2 regions of the Pseudomonas tructae genome follow, and region 1 is predicted to be linked to the other one. Evidence: riboswitches for the same ligand, from Rfam matches in the RefSeq annotation. Region 1 holds a riboswitch; the other holds the start of a gene.
The links. Region 1 has a riboswitch for FMN ahead of EXN22_RS08920 (6,7-dimethyl-8-ribityllumazine synthase). Riboswitches for the same ligand answer to the same signal wherever they lie in the genome.

Region 1 (7,382 bases):
CTTGAAGCCGCCGAAGCCCTGGGCGTCGGCGAAGGCGCCAGCGTGCGCCTGGTCGCGGTTTGATCCCTGCGGTTCGATAACCGAGCACCCAGGTCGAGTTTTGCGGCAGGCCCCAGGCCGCCGCCCGAGGAGATAGCATGATCGTTCGTCCCGTACGCAGCAGCGATTTACCCGCGCTGATCGAGCTGGCGCGCAGCACCGGCACCGGCCTGACCACCTTGCCGGCCAATGAAGAGCGCCTGTCGCACCGGGTCGGCTGGGCCGAGAAGACCTTCCGTGGCGAAGCCGAGCGTGGCGATGCCGATTACCTGTTCGTGCTGGAAAACGACGAAGGTGTGGTGGTGGGGATCTCCGCCATCGCCGGTGCCGTCGGTCTGCGCGAGCCCTGGTACAACTACCGGGTCGGCCTGACCGTCAGTGCTTCCCAGGAGCTGAACATCTACCGGGAAATCCCCACCCTGTTCCTGGCCAACGACCTGACCGGCAATTCCGAGTTGTGCTCGTTGTTCCTGCGTGCCGATCACCGCAGTGGCCTCAATGGCCGCCTGTTGGCCAAGGCGCGGATGCTGTTCATTGCCGAGTTCCCGGAGCTGTTCGGCAACAAGATCATTGCCGAGATGCGTGGCATGTCCGACGAACAGGGGCGCTCGCCGTTCTGGGAAAGCCTGGGTCGGCACTTCTTCAAGATGGAGTTCAGCCAGGCCGACTACCTCACCGGGGTTGGCAACAAGGCATTCATTGCCGAGCTGATGCCCAAGTTTCCGCTGTACACCTGTTTCCTCTCGGAAGCGGCGCGCAACGTCATTGGTCGGGTACACACCGATACAGAGCCGGCGCTGGCGATGCTCAAGGGCGAAGGTTTCAGCTACCAGGGCTATGTCGACATCTTCGACGCAGGCCCGGCGGTAGAGTGCGAGACCGCCAAGATCCGCGCGGTGCACGACAGCCAGGCGCTGGTGCTGGCAGTCGGTACGCCGGGCGACGACGCTACCCCATTCATCATCCACAATCGCAAGCGCGAAGACTGCCGCATCACTGCCGCACCCGCGCGCCTTGCTGCCGGTACCCTGGTGGTCGATCCACAGACCGCCAAACGCCTGCGCCTGAACGCCGGTGACCAGGTGCGTGCGGTACCGCTGTCTGCAGCCCGGGAGGCCAAATAATGACGACTCACTTTATCGCCGGCAGTTGGCAGGCAGGGCAGGGCGAGGCGCTGCAATCGCTCGACCCGGTCAGCCAGAAGGTTGTCTGGCAGGGCCAGGGCGCCAGCGCCGGGCAGGTTGACGATGCGGTCAAGGCTGCCCGTCAGGCATTCGCCGGCTGGGCGCTGCAATCGCTGGAAGCGCGCATCAGTGTACTCGAGGCCTTCGCCGCTGCGCTCAAGGGTAATGCCGACGCCCTGGCGCACTGCATCGGTGAAGAAACCGGCAAGCCGCTGTGGGAAGCCACTACCGAAGTGACCAGCATGGTCAACAAGGTGGCAATCTCGGTGCAGAGTTACCGCGAGCGCACCGGCGAAAAGAGCGGCCCGCTCGCCGACGCTACTGCCGTGCTGCGCCACAAGCCCCATGGCGTGGTTGCCGTGTTCGGTCCGTACAATTTCCCCGGTCACTTGCCCAACGGGCACATCGTGCCGGCGCTGCTGGCGGGTAACACTGTGGTGTTCAAGCCCAGCGAGCTGACCCCGAAAGTCGCCGAACTGACGGTCAAGTGCTGGATCGAGGCCGGTTTGCCGGCCGGCGTGCTCAACCTGGTCCAGGGCGCCCGTGAAACCGGCGTAGCCCTGGCGGCCAATCCGGGCATCGATGGTTTGTTCTTCACCGGCTCCAGTCGCACCGGCAACCTGCTGCACCAGCAGTTCGCCGGGCGTCCGGACAAGATCCTGGCCTTGGAGATGGGCGGCAACAACCCGCTGGTGGTGGATGAGGTCAAGGACCTGGACGCTGCGGTCTACACCATTGTCCAGTCGGCATTCATCTCCGCCGGCCAACGCTGCACTTGCGCGCGCCGCCTGCTGGTGCCGCAAGGCACCTGGGGCGATGCGCTGCTCAAGCGCCTGGTTGAGGTGTGCCGAACCATCTCGGTCGGTGCCTTCGATCAGCAGCCAGCGCCGTTCATGGGCTCGGTGATCTCCCTGGATGCGGCCAAGGCATTGCTCGATGCCCAGGTCCAGTTGCTGGCCAACGGTGGCCTCTCGTTGCTGGAGATGACCCAGCCACAGGCCACTGCCGCGTTGCTGACCCCTGGCATCATCGATGTCAGCGCAGTTGCCGAGCGTCCGGACGAAGAGTTCTTCGGCCCGCTGCTGCAGGTGATCCGCTACAGCGATTTCGATGCGGCCATTGCCGAGGCCAACAACACCCAGTACGGCCTGGCGGCGGGCTTGCTGTCGGACTCCCATGCGCGTTACCAGTATTTCTGGCTACAAAGCCGTGCCGGTATCGTCAACTGGAACAAGCAACTGACCGGCGCTGCCAGCAGTGCGCCATTCGGGGGGGTGGGTGCCAGCGGCAACCACCGCGCCAGTGCTTACTACGCGGCGGATTATTGCGCTTACCCGGTAGCCTCGCTGGAGACCGCCAGCCTGACCCTGCCTGCGACACTGACGCCAGGCGTCTCCCTATAACAAAAGGTCCACGGAGCCTTGCCGATGAAATCGTTTGAAGTGAATTTTGATGGTCTGGTCGGACCGACGCACAATTACGGCGGGCTGTCGTACGGCAACGTTGCTTCGCAAAGCAACAGCCAGCAGGCGTCCAACCCACGCGAAGCCGCGCTTCAGGGCCTGGCGAAAATGAAGGCGCTGATGGAGATGGGCTTTGCGCAGGGCGTGCTGGCCCCGCAGGAGCGTCCGGACGTGGCCGCGCTGCGCCGCCTGGGCTTTGCCGGCACTGACGCGCAAGTGATCGAGCGGGCTGCCAAGGAGGCCATGCCACTGCTGGTTGCCAGTTGCTCGGCTTCGAGCATGTGGGTGGCCAACGCTGCCACCGTCAGCCCGAGTGCCGACACCGCAGACGGCCGCGTGCACTTCACGGCTGCCAACCTCAACTGTAAATATCACCGCAGCATCGAGCACCCGACCACCAGTCGCGTGCTGGGTGCCATGTTCGCCGATAGCAAGCATTTCGCCCACCATGCGGCCCTGCCGGCCGTGGCGCAGTTCGGTGATGAAGGGGCGGCCAACCATACGCGCTTCTGCCGCAGCTACGGTGAGGCTGGCGTCGAGTTTTTCGTCTATGGCCGCAGCGCGTTCGACGCTCGCTACCCGGCGCCGCAGAAGTACCCGGCGCGCCAGACCCTGGAAGCATCACAGGCTGTCGCGCGCCTGCACGGCTTGAGCGACGAGGGTGTGGTCTACGCCCAGCAGAACCCGGCAGTGATCGACCAGGGCGTGTTCCACAACGATGTGATCGCGGTGGGTAACGGCGAAGTGCTGTTCTACCACGAAGACGCCTTCCTCGAGACCGAGGCGATGCTTGGCCAACTGCAGGCTAAACTGGCTAAGCGGGGCGGCAACTTCAAAGCGATCTGCGTGCCGCGCTCGGCTGTTACGGTAGAGGACGCAGTGCGTTCGTACCTGTTCAACAGCCAGTTGTTGTCTCGCGCCGATGGTTCGATGCTGCTGATCGTGCCTGAAGAGTGCCGCAACAACGAGCGGGTCTGGGCCTATCTGTCGTCGCTGACCAGTTCCGGTGGCCCGGTCAGCGAGGTCAAGGTCTTCGATCTCAAGCAGAGCATGCAGAACGGCGGTGGGCCGGCGTGCCTGCGCTTGCGCGTGGCACTTAATGAAACGGAACTGGCGGCGGTCAATCCAGGCGTTATCATGACTGCACCGCTGTACGACACCCTGACCCAATGGGTTGAAAAGCACTACCGCGATCGCCTGAGCGAAACCGACCTGGCCGATCCGCAGCTGTTGCTGGAGTGTCGTACGGCACTGGATGAACTGACCCAGATCCTCAAACTGGGTTCGGTCTATCCATTCCAACGCCAACCTTGAGAGAGAATTCGATTATGTCCGACGCCCTGCAGCTGATCCTTGAAGATGACGATGGTACCCAGCTGGAAACTTCCTGCACCCGCTTTGCGGTGGTCTGGCAAGGCAAGGAGGTATGGATTCAGCAGGATGGCCGTGGTCAGCTGCTGATCGGCGTCGATGTCGAAGAAGGCGACGCCGAGTACGCCAACCTGCTGCTGCGCCCGCTGGCCACTAACCTTGTGAGCCTGCAGCTGGAAATGGAACCGGCCGATGCCGGCGACGATGATGATCACGTTCATGGTCCCGATTGCGGCCACCATCACTAAGGAATAGCCCATGCTCGCCCTCGGCAAACTGCTTGAACTGACCCTGGCCGGTCGCGAACCGGCAGAGAAGACCCAGGTGACTGCCGACGGCGTGCGCATGCGCTGGCTTGGCGAGGGCGCCCTCGAAGTGCGTCCGCCCGAGGCCTGTGATAATGGCCTGGACCTGCTGTTGTCAGCGGGCATCCATGGCAACGAAACCGCACCGATCGAGCTGCTCGACCGGTTGCTGCACGACATTGCCCGCGGCGATCTCAAGCCGCAGGCACGTATTCTTTTCCTGTTCGGTAACCCCGAGGCGATCCGCCGCGGTGAGCGTTACCTCGAGCTGGACGTGAACCGCCTGTTCAATGGCCGTCACGATCAGGTCAGCGGTGCCGAGGCCCTGCGCGCCTGTGAGCTGGAGCGCCTGGCGGCGACCTTCTTCAGCGTCCCTGAGCGCACCCGCCTGCATTACGACCTGCACACCGCCATTCGCGGTTCGAAGATCGAACAGTTCGCCCTCTATCCCTACAAGGAAGGCCGTCAGCACTCACGTCGTGAGCTGGCACGCCTGCGGGCAGCCGGCATGGAGGCGGTGCTGCTGCAGAGCAAGATATCGATCACCTTTACCGCCTATACCTATGAGCAACTTGGGGCCGAAGCCTTTACCCTGGAACTGGGCAAGGCGCGGCCGTTCGGGCAGAACGACGGTGTCAATGTCGGGCGCCTGGAAACCCGCCTCAAGCAGATCATTGAAGGTACTGAGCCTGAGCAGCCAGAGGCGCTGGACGGTTTGCAGTTGTTCAGTGTGGCGCGCGAAATTATCAAGCACAGCGACAGCTTTCAGCTGCACCTGGCTGCCGATATCGAGAACTTCTCGGAGCTTGAGCCAGGCTACTTGCTGGCCGAGGACATCGCCGATACCCGCTGGATCGTCGAGGAAGAGGGCGCCCGCATCATCTTCCCCAACCCCAAGGTCAAGAACGGTTTGCGCGCGGGGATTCTGATCGTCCCTGCCAAGCCCGATCAGTTGGCCTGAACCGGACTGTGGTGGGAGCGGGTCTCAGCCGACGCGTTTTTGCGACACTTCATTGCGGCGCAGGGCGCGCAGCTTCTGCAGGGTGTCGGCGCAGGTCTTCGCCGCTTCAGCGCCCTTGACCAGGAAGTGCTCGAAGTAGAAGTTCTGATGCTCGTCGCCAGCATGGAAGTGGTGCGGGGTCAGAACTACCGAGAACACCGGTACCTCGGTTTCCAGTTGCACTTGCATCAGGCCGCTGATCACCGACTGGGCGACGAACTCATGGCGATACAGGCCGCCATCGACCACCAGGCCGGCGGCAACGATACCGGCATAACGGCCGCCTCGGGCCAGCAGCTTGGCATGCAGGGGGATTTCGAAGGCGCCGCCGACTTCGAAGAAGTCGATATCACCGGCCTGATAGCCTTGTTTACCCATTTCCTCGACAAAGGCTTTGCGCGCCTGATCGACAATATCCTTGTGCCAGCAGGCCTGGATGAATGCGATGCGCTCGTGGGTAGGGTGCTTGCTATCGATTGCGGTAGGTTGCATTGAAACGGACTCCTGTTTGGATAAGAAACAGGGCGCTGGATCGAAAGGGATTTCGCCACGAAAGACGTAGGCACAACGCTGCCTATCCCGTTCTCTCTTTATCCGGACTATGACCGTCGGCCCCGGAATCACACCGGGTCTGCTGACCTTGCAGGCAGGCCTGCAAGCGCTCGCGGGCTATGCGCAGTGCGCGCAATTACCGCCGGTGGGGAATTGCACCCCGCCCTGAGAACGTTGCCATCGTTTGGCCGATGGCGAGGAATTATTAGCACAGATGCCGGGTAAACGTATAGGCTGCTAACGATTTTTTAGGATGAACGACGTTTCATCCGGGAAACCTTGCCAATTGCTTTGTGTGGCCCCAGTAATACCGTGTCACTAGATAAAAACAGGCCCAGAGAGGCCGTGCAGGCTGGCTGTGGGCGGTTTTGCGCTGTCGTTGTCGTTGCAGGCCGTCCAATTGACAGCCTCTATAGCATAAACACACTGCACCCAAGCCTAAGGCCCGATATAATGCGGCCCTTTGCCGTCGTTTCGTCAATTTGCCGCAAGCATTTGCCTTAAGGCCGCCGTTTCCGTGGAAGAACCTATGAAAAGCGCAGAAATCCGTGAAGCCTTCCTTCGCTTCTTCGAAGAGCAGGGACACACCCGAGTTGCCTCCAGCTCCTTGATCCCGGGCAACGACCCGACCCTGTTGTTCACCAACGCGGGGATGAACCAGTTCAAGGACTGCTTCCTTGGCCAGGAAAAACGCGCCTACACCCGCGCGACCAGCAGCCAGAAGTGCGTGCGCGCCGGTGGCAAGAACAGCGACCTGGAAAACGTCGGCTATACCGCCCGTCACCACACCTTCTTCGAGATGCTGGGCAACTTCAGCTTCGGCGACTATTTCAAGAAGGACGCCATCACCTACGCCTGGACCTTTCTGACCGGCGTACTGCAGTTGCCGAAAGAAAAGCTGTGGGTCACTGTCTATGCCACCGACGACGAGGCTTATGACATCTGGACCCAGCAGATCGGCGTTCCGCCCGAGCGTATGGTGCGTATCGGCGACAACAAGGGTGCGCCGTACGCTTCCGACAATTTCTGGACCATGGGCGACACCGGCCCGTGCGGCCCGTGCACCGAGATCTTCTACGATCATGGCGCCGACATCTGGGGCGGCCCACCCGGCTCGCCGGAAGAAGACGGTGACCGTTACATCGAGATCTGGAACAACGTCTTCATGCAGTTCAACCGCACTGCCGACGGCGTGCTGCATCCTCTGCCAGCGCCATCGGTAGATACCGGCATGGGCCTTGAGCGCATCAGTGCGGTCATGCAGCACGTGCATTCGAACTATGAGATCGACCTGTTCCGTAGCCTGCTCGAAGCCTCTGCTGCCGCCATCGGTTGCAAGAACCAAGAGCAGTCGTCGCTCAAGGTGGTATCGGACCATATCCGTTCCTGCGGCTTCCTGATTGCCGACGGCGTGCTGCCGTCCAACGAAGGCCGTGGTTATGTGCTGCGTCGCATCATTCGCCGCGCC
Region 2 (7,382 bases), 2.3 Mb from region 1:
GCCTGGAAAAGGAAAAGCCCAACGACGCTGATCGCCTGCGCAAATACCTGGCGCGTTTTGGCCTGGAATGGAATCAACTCAAGGACTGAACAGGGTGCTAAAATCCGCGCCCTCTTCGGCCGCACCTGGCCGAGCCCTACCGAAAAAGGACTCTCGGCCATGTCATTGCTGACAGCTACCCGCCTGCACCTCTGCTCCTTCGGCCTGCTGGCCGGCCTCAGCCTCGCTGCCACCACTGCCTACGCCGACGAAGCCAGTGACCAGGCCCTGCACAAGGGCCGCTGGCAAGGCATGGCCGCCATGGCCAACCTGTACCTCAACGACGCCACCCCGGCCGAGTTCATGGATGCCGGCGACAAGGAAAAAAGCGAGCACGACAACTATGCCGGCGCCCTGGCCTTTTACCTGACCGCCGCACGCCTGGACCCGAAGAACGCCTTCGCCGCCTACCAGGCCGCTGCCGCGCTGTCGGCCATGGACAGCCCGGAACTGGCCGCGCAATACCTCGACGAGGCGCGTGAGCGCGGTTTCTGGCAAACCGTGATCCTCAAGGAAGACGACGAACTGGAGCCGATGCAAAAAGACCCGGCCTACCAGAAGCTGCTGCAGGCCGCAGAAAAGAACTACCCAAGCCAAGCCAAGGATGCCGGCCTTGCTGCCTTCAGCATTCCTAAAGGCAAGGCCCCTGCAGGCGGTTGGCCGGTAGTGGTGTGGCTGGCCGGCTTCGGCACCGAAGGCGTCAACGGCACCAACATGCGCGCTGACCTGGTCGGCGAAAAGGCTGTATTGGTGGCCCTGAACGGCACCCTCAAGCGCGACAACCATCAGTTCATGTGGCAACGGCAATCGGTCGAGCCGACCGAGCAAGCGGTGGCGGCAGCTCTGAAAAAACTGGAAAAAGACACCCCCATCGACCGCTCGAAAGTCGCCCTGATCGGCTTCTCGCAAGGCGCCGAACACGCCGCCCACCTGATCGCCCAGTACCCGCAAAACTACAGCGGTGCCGTGCTGCTGTCGCCAGGCGGTTTCAAAATCCCGTTCACCGTGCAGAAGGCCAAGGACAAGCGCCTGGTCGTGGTCCACGGCGCACAGGAGCATGAAAGCAACCTGCAACTGACGGCCACCACCGAACAAGCCTTTGCCAGCAACAACCAGGTGCAGAGCCACGAACACCCCGAAGGCCATACCTTCCAGGACGACTGGCGCAAGGTCTACCCAGGCTACCTGGACTATGCCCTGGGCCTCTGAGCCACCTCAGACTTTGGTCGTAGCCCTGGGGCTTGCAAACATACTGGCACTCTGCTGTATGCTTGCAGGGTCTTCAGGGCGGGGTGAAAGTCCCCACCGGCGGTAAATCGAAAGATGAGCCCGCGAGCGCCTCGGCTTTTGGCCGGGGGTCAGCAGATCTGGTGCGACTCCAGAGCCGACGGTCATAGTCCGGATGAAAGAAGGCGTCAAGTCAGGGCCATCAGGCGCCCTGGCGCACGCATTTTGTTCGCCCTGAAACGTTCATCGATCTCTTACGAGGAGCGTTTCATGTCCCCTTTGCACCGCAAGCAATTCCCTAACGTCGCCGCCGCCGTCGAAGCCTACAAGGCCGGTAAACCCGTGCTGTTGCTCGATGACGATGATCGCGAGGACGAGGCGGATATCATCGCCGCTGCCGAAAACATCAGCCTGCAGACCATGGCCATGATGATCCGCGATTGCAGCGGCATCGTCTGCCTGTGCCTGGATGAAGCCACGGTCGACGAGTTGTCGCTGGCACCGATGGTGCCGAACAACCGCGCCCGCCATGGCACCGGCTTCACCGTCACCATCGAAGCGGCTGAAGGCGTGTCCACCGGCGTTTCGGCCCAGGACCGCATCACCACCATTCTTGCTGCCCTCGACTCGACCGGCGATGACATGCGCATTGTCAGCCCTGGCCACGTCTTCCCGTTGCGCTCGCGCGACGGTGGTGTACTGACCCGCCGCGGCCACACCGAAGGCTCGGTGGACCTTGCCCGCCTGGCCGGCCTGCGCCCGGCAGCGGTACTCTGCGAGCTGATGAACCCCGACGGCAGCATGGCCCGTGGCGAGCAGGTGGCGGTCTACGCCAAGCAATACTCGCTGCCGGTGCTGACCATCGACGAACTGGCCCGCTACCGCCAGGCAGCCGCCATGAGCCCGGCACTGGAAAGCGCCTGAGTAATTTTCTGTTCGAGAAAATTTACAGCCTTGCAGACAGCTACTAAGGTCAATGCAGAGGACTGAATCGCGGCTGATTCAAGGCAGTCGCATCGTGCTGAGCGGGTGCAGTCACATGCACCCGGATTTGCCTCTGTTAGGGGGTGGGAGGACGACTTCATGGGGCGCCGCAAGCCAACCCGGAGTCGTCCCCGCCCCTGATTTTTTCTGCCTTACTGAAAACCCAGCTGGCTGCGCAAAAAATCATGCAGGCCGACTGCGCTTTTTTTGTAGCCGTCGGCGCTCAGGTGCACCAGATCCCCTCGGGCCAGGCCCGCCGCTTGCCAGCCGTCAATCGAACACGGCCCGCCCATGTACGCCTGCCAGTCCCAGAACAGCGCGTTGGCCTGCTTGGCCGCCTGACGCTGGATGCGGATCACCTGAGCCAGTTGCTGCGGCTGACGCGCGGCACAACTGCGAGCCTTGCGCTGCTTGATCGAATCCGGCGGACCGACCAGCAGTATCACCGCCTGCGGCAGGTCCTTGCGCAGGCGCTTGAGGGTAGTGCGCAGTTGCGTCTGGTACAGGCTGAGATCAAGGGTGTCATCAAAGGCTTCGTTGGTGCCGTAGGCAAGAATCACCAGGTCCGGACGCAGGGTCTTGAGATTGTCCTGCCAGCCGGCCTGCCATTTGTCCTGCACCTCCAGGCGCGCACCGTTGATGCCCAGCGCCGAATAGATCACCCCGGCATTTTTCTGGCTCTGGATATACCAGCCACCCAGCAGCGTCCCGGGCCGACTGTTGAGGGTCAGGTCCAGCGGCAGACCAAGGTTGCCGACCTGCGGCCCGAGGCGCCATTGCCCCGCGGTTGCCGCCAGCATGCGCTGGTTGCGCCCGCGCCCGTCGCGCAGCACCAGGGTGCTGTTTTCTCGCGCCTGGTACAGGGCCTGGACCCGATAGCGCTGCGCCGTGGGCTCGCGGGCTTCGATGCGCACGCTGGGGTTGGCCGCCTTCGGCACTGACAGATAACCGCCGAGGGGGAACTGGGTGCTCTGCTGATTGCGCGCCGACACCAGCTCCCACTGACGCTTGGCGGTTTTCAGGATGACCTGCTCATAGCGCGTGCCCGGCACCGGCGAGGCGGCAATCAGGCCGATACCGCCGTCGCCGTAACGCGCTTGCAGCAGGCGACGCATCTCGCCACTGAACAGGTCGGCGGCGGTGTGCGAATCGCCGAACTGGATGATGTTGACCGGCGCGCGGTTGGCGTTGCGAAACTTGCCCGCCAGCACCGCCAGGTTGCCATCGACACGCTTGGCCGGGGCCTTGGCCGCCGAATTGACGGGCTTGGCCGTGGTATTGACCGCCGCCACCGGGCTACAGCCCGGCAGCGCGCAGATCAGCAGGGCCAACCCAAGAATGTTGTGCAGTCGACGCATCAGTGTCCCGTTACAGTGAGGCCGGGAAAGGCGATCATCGAGAGAATCCGTTCCGAGATCAGCTTCTGTCCGGTGGGGGTGAAATGGATGCCGTCATCGACCCGGGTCTTGATCCGTTTGCCCTGGCTGTTCTGCAAGGTATAGGAGAAGCTGTCGTCGTTGTAACCGAGCACCGGGTTGGCCGAGACATAATGCTGCTGATACAGGCCGGCCTGCTGCTCGTACAGCCCGCTCAGGTACGCCATGGCCGTCGACAACTTGGGCTTTTGCATGTTCGGCGGCCCGACCCAGATCACCTGCACATTGTGCGCACGGGCCTGGTCGAGAATCGAATCGATACGCTGGCGATAGGTCACTTCCCACTCCGGCGACTTGAAGCGCAGGAACGGCTTGCCCTTGCCCTGGGGCATGTCCCAGGGATCGTTGGGGCCGAGGAAGATCACCATCAGGCGGATGTTCGGCTCGCTTTCCAGGGTCTTGGCCACGGTTTGCGGCCAGTTGAAGAACCCAGGATATGCAAGACCGGTACTTTGCTTGCTGAGGTTGACGCTCTTGATCTGGTAACGCTTGCGCAGGCTGTTGGCCAGATGCGGGGCCACGCCCTGCATCAACGAATCGCCGACCAGGAACACTTCGTCACCCTCTGCCAGAGACACCACCGTGTCCACTGCCCCGGGCACCTGGACAACCTGCGGAGCAGGCGCGGGCACGGCAAGCGGTGCGCTCGCAACCTTGGCAACTACCGGTGTGCTCACCGGGACTTGCGCGGCAACCGGCGGCTTGTCCAGGTGGACCGGTACCACCGGTATCGGCGCCGGCAACTCGATCGTGTTGCTGGCCTCAACCTTGGCCAGCAGCACCGGCTCTTCGCGTTGCTCCAGGCTGTCGATAAAACGGTCACGGGTATCGCCCAGGTTCTGGGTGAGATTGCCCCCCAGGCGCCAGGCCGGGCTCTGCCCAAGCACAGGCAGCTCGCAGCTCTGGTGGTACTTCTGCTGGCAATAGAGGCTGATCGAATCCTGGTTCAGCCAGAACAACAGCAGCGTGGTCACGACAATGGCGTACAGGGCCTTGAGCGCGCCCCTCTGCGAGGACATCAGCCGACCGGCATTAGAAGCTTGCATAGATGAACCCCGGCACGCCCGATTGCGAAGCAAAAATGACCAAGGAAATGAACAATCCCAACGGTATCGGATACAACTGCCAGGGCAAGCGCGTGGTGGCGGCAAAGAACGTGCGCAACATCACCAGCAACTGCGGATAGACCGCGACATACAGCACGCTAACCAGCAACAGCAGACCGGTGCTGGAGAGCAATCCATCGAGGCTCAAACCTTTGATACCGGCGAGCATGTCCATGGCCTCATCGAGGCTGGCGCTACGGAAGAAGATCCAGGCAAAGGCCACGTAGTGGAAAGTCAGCAAGCGCGCTGCCAAACCGGCACCCGGCCAGCGCATGGGCTGCGGCAGGATGTAGGTCGAGGCCTTGTACAGCGCCAGGCCAATACCGTGCAGCGCGCCCCAGATGATGAAGTTGATGCTCGCCCCATGCCACAGGCCGGAAACCAGCATCGCCAGCAGCATGTTCAGGTTGCCGCGCCATACGCCCTGGCGGTTGCCGCCCAGGGGAATGTAGACATAGTCGCGAATGAACAGCGACAGGCTGATATGCCAGCGGCCCCAGAATTCCTTGAGGTTGTGCGCAGCATAGGGCGCATTGAAGTTGTCAGGCAGGCGAAAGCCCAGCAGCAAGGCAATACCGGTGACCAGGTTGGTGTAGCCGCTGAAGTTGAAATAGATCAGGAAGCTGTAGCCATACACGCTGAGCAGGATCTGCTCGGGCGAATAGCTGCCCGGCGTCTCGAACACCGGGTCGACCCATTCGCTGGCCAGCCAGGCGCTGCAGAAGAACAGTTTGACCACCGCCAGGGCGATCAAGCCCAGCGCACGTTGCGGCTCCAGTACTTGACGAATACCGCTTGAGCGAATCTGCGGCAGCATGTGCTTGGCGCGGTTGACCGGGCCGGCGATCAGGCTGGGGAAGAACGCCAGGTACAAGGCCAGGTCGAACGGCGATGCCGAGGGCATCTCGCGGCGGTTGATCGACACCAGGTAGCTGACCGAATGAAAGGCGTAGAACGACAGACCGATCGGCACCAGCACTTCGAGCACCGGCAAGGAAACGTCGAGCCCCGCGCTGGCCAGGGCGCCCTGCACGCCGCCGACGAAGAACTCCTGGTACTTGAACAGGTAGAAGCAGCCCAGTACCAGCAGCAATACCAGCACATAGCTGAAGCGCCGGCCCGGATAACGCTCACCGACCAGACCGAGCAGGTACACCAGGGCGCTATAGCCGAGCAGGATGTACAAGGAGTTGAAGCTGAAACTGGCCACCAGAGCGTAACTGGCCGCCAACAGCAGTACGTTCTGCAGGCGAACGCTCCAGCACAGGCTCCAGTAAACGATGAAAAACAGTGTGAAGCAGAGGCCAAACTCGATCGAAAGGAAGCTCACAACGTAGTCCATTACGTGACAACAGAAATAGGAGGCTTCACCACCGCAAAGCCGCGAGGTAAAGCGGGCGCGATTATGGCAGAGAGCCACAACCCCTCACAATGCGAGCCCTGTAGAAAAATCAAGACTCCACCATCAGGCTTTGTGCAACAGAATGCGACGAAAGACCACCCCTGGCGATTTGCTCCCCCCGCCCCGCTCTGCTAGTGTCGCGCCGTTTATACTGCCACCGAGACAGCCGCCATGGCCCGAAAAAAAGCTTCCATTGATTTCGAGCAATCCCTTGCCGACCTGCAGGTCCTGGTCGAGCGCCTGGAGAACGGCGAGCTGTCGCTGGAAGACTCGCTGACCGCTTTCGAACAGGGCATCAGCCTGACCCGCGACTGCCAGAGCGCCCTGGCCCAGGCCGAACAGAAGGTCCAGGTGCTGCTCGAGCGCGATGGAGAACTGGCCGCCGAACCTTTCGATGCGGACCAGCCAGAATGATCGCCGCCTACCAGGCCAGTTGCCAGGCACGGGTCGACGCCGCTCTCGAGCAATTGTTCGTCGCGCCGTCGGTTGAGCTCACCCGCTTGTATGAGGCCATGCGCTACAGCGTCATGAACGGCGGCAAACGGGTGCGCCCACTGCTCGCCTATGCTGCGTGCGAGGCCCTTGGTGCGGCACCGGAACAGGCCAACGGCGCAGCGTGCGCGGTCGAGCTGATTCACGCGTATTCCCTTGTGCACGACGACCTGCCGGCCATGGACGATGACGACCTGCGCCGCGGCCAGCCGACTACCCACAAGGCGTTTGACGAAGCCTGCGCGATTCTCGCTGGCGACGGCCTGCAAAGCCTGGCCTTCAGCGCCCTGCTCGACTCGCAGTTGAGCCCGCAACAAGACAGCATCCGCCTGGCCATGGTTCAGGCCCTGGCCCTGGCGGCGGGCCCGGCCGGCATGGTTGGCGGCCAGGCCATCGACCTTGGCTCGGTGGGCATCAAGCTCGACCAGAAGGCACTGGAGTTCATGCACCGGCACAAGACCGGCGCGTTGATCGAGGCCAGCGTCAAGCTTGGCGCCCTGGCCAGCGCCCGCGCCGACCAGATCCAGCTCGAGGCGTTGCAGACGTACGCACAGGCCATCGGCCTGGCCTTCCAGGTCCAGGACGACATCCTCGATGTCGAGAGCGATACCGCCACCCTGGGCAAGCGCCAGGGCGCCGACATCGCCCGCGACAAGCCGACTTACCCGGCCCTGCTCGGCCTCGATGCAGCCAAGG

Region 2: another riboswitch for FMN. It lies ahead of ribB (3,4-dihydroxy-2-butanone-4-phosphate synthase); the one in region 1 lies ahead of EXN22_RS08920 (6,7-dimethyl-8-ribityllumazine synthase).

What each region holds. Positions count from the first base shown of each region.
Region 1 is NZ_CP035952.1:1,925,929-1,933,310, forward strand. It holds gene aruF (arginine/ornithine succinyltransferase subunit alpha) at 1-63, shown strand, start outside; gene astA (arginine N-succinyltransferase) at 138-1,163, shown strand; gene astD (succinylglutamate-semialdehyde dehydrogenase) at 1,160-2,626, shown strand; gene astB (N-succinylarginine dihydrolase) at 2,651-4,000, shown strand; gene EXN22_RS08910 (topoisomerase II) at 4,015-4,305, shown strand; gene astE (succinylglutamate desuccinylase) at 4,316-5,323, shown strand; gene EXN22_RS08920 (6,7-dimethyl-8-ribityllumazine synthase) at 5,348-5,854, opposite strand; FMN riboswitch at 5,940-6,091, opposite strand; gene alaS (alanine--tRNA ligase) at 6,444-7,382, shown strand, end outside.
Region 2 is NZ_CP035952.1:5,337,497-5,344,878, forward strand. It holds gene rtcR (RNA repair transcriptional activator RtcR) at 1-89, shown strand, start outside; gene EXN22_RS24460 (alpha/beta hydrolase) at 160-1,248, shown strand; FMN riboswitch at 1,314-1,457, shown strand; gene ribB (3,4-dihydroxy-2-butanone-4-phosphate synthase) at 1,537-2,190, shown strand; gene EXN22_RS24470 (SGNH/GDSL hydrolase family protein) at 2,403-3,608, opposite strand; gene EXN22_RS24475 (SGNH/GDSL hydrolase family protein) at 3,608-4,705, opposite strand; gene EXN22_RS24480 (MBOAT family O-acyltransferase) at 4,719-6,122, opposite strand; gene EXN22_RS24485 (exodeoxyribonuclease VII small subunit) at 6,366-6,608, shown strand; gene ispA ((2E,6E)-farnesyl diphosphate synthase) at 6,605-7,382, shown strand, end outside.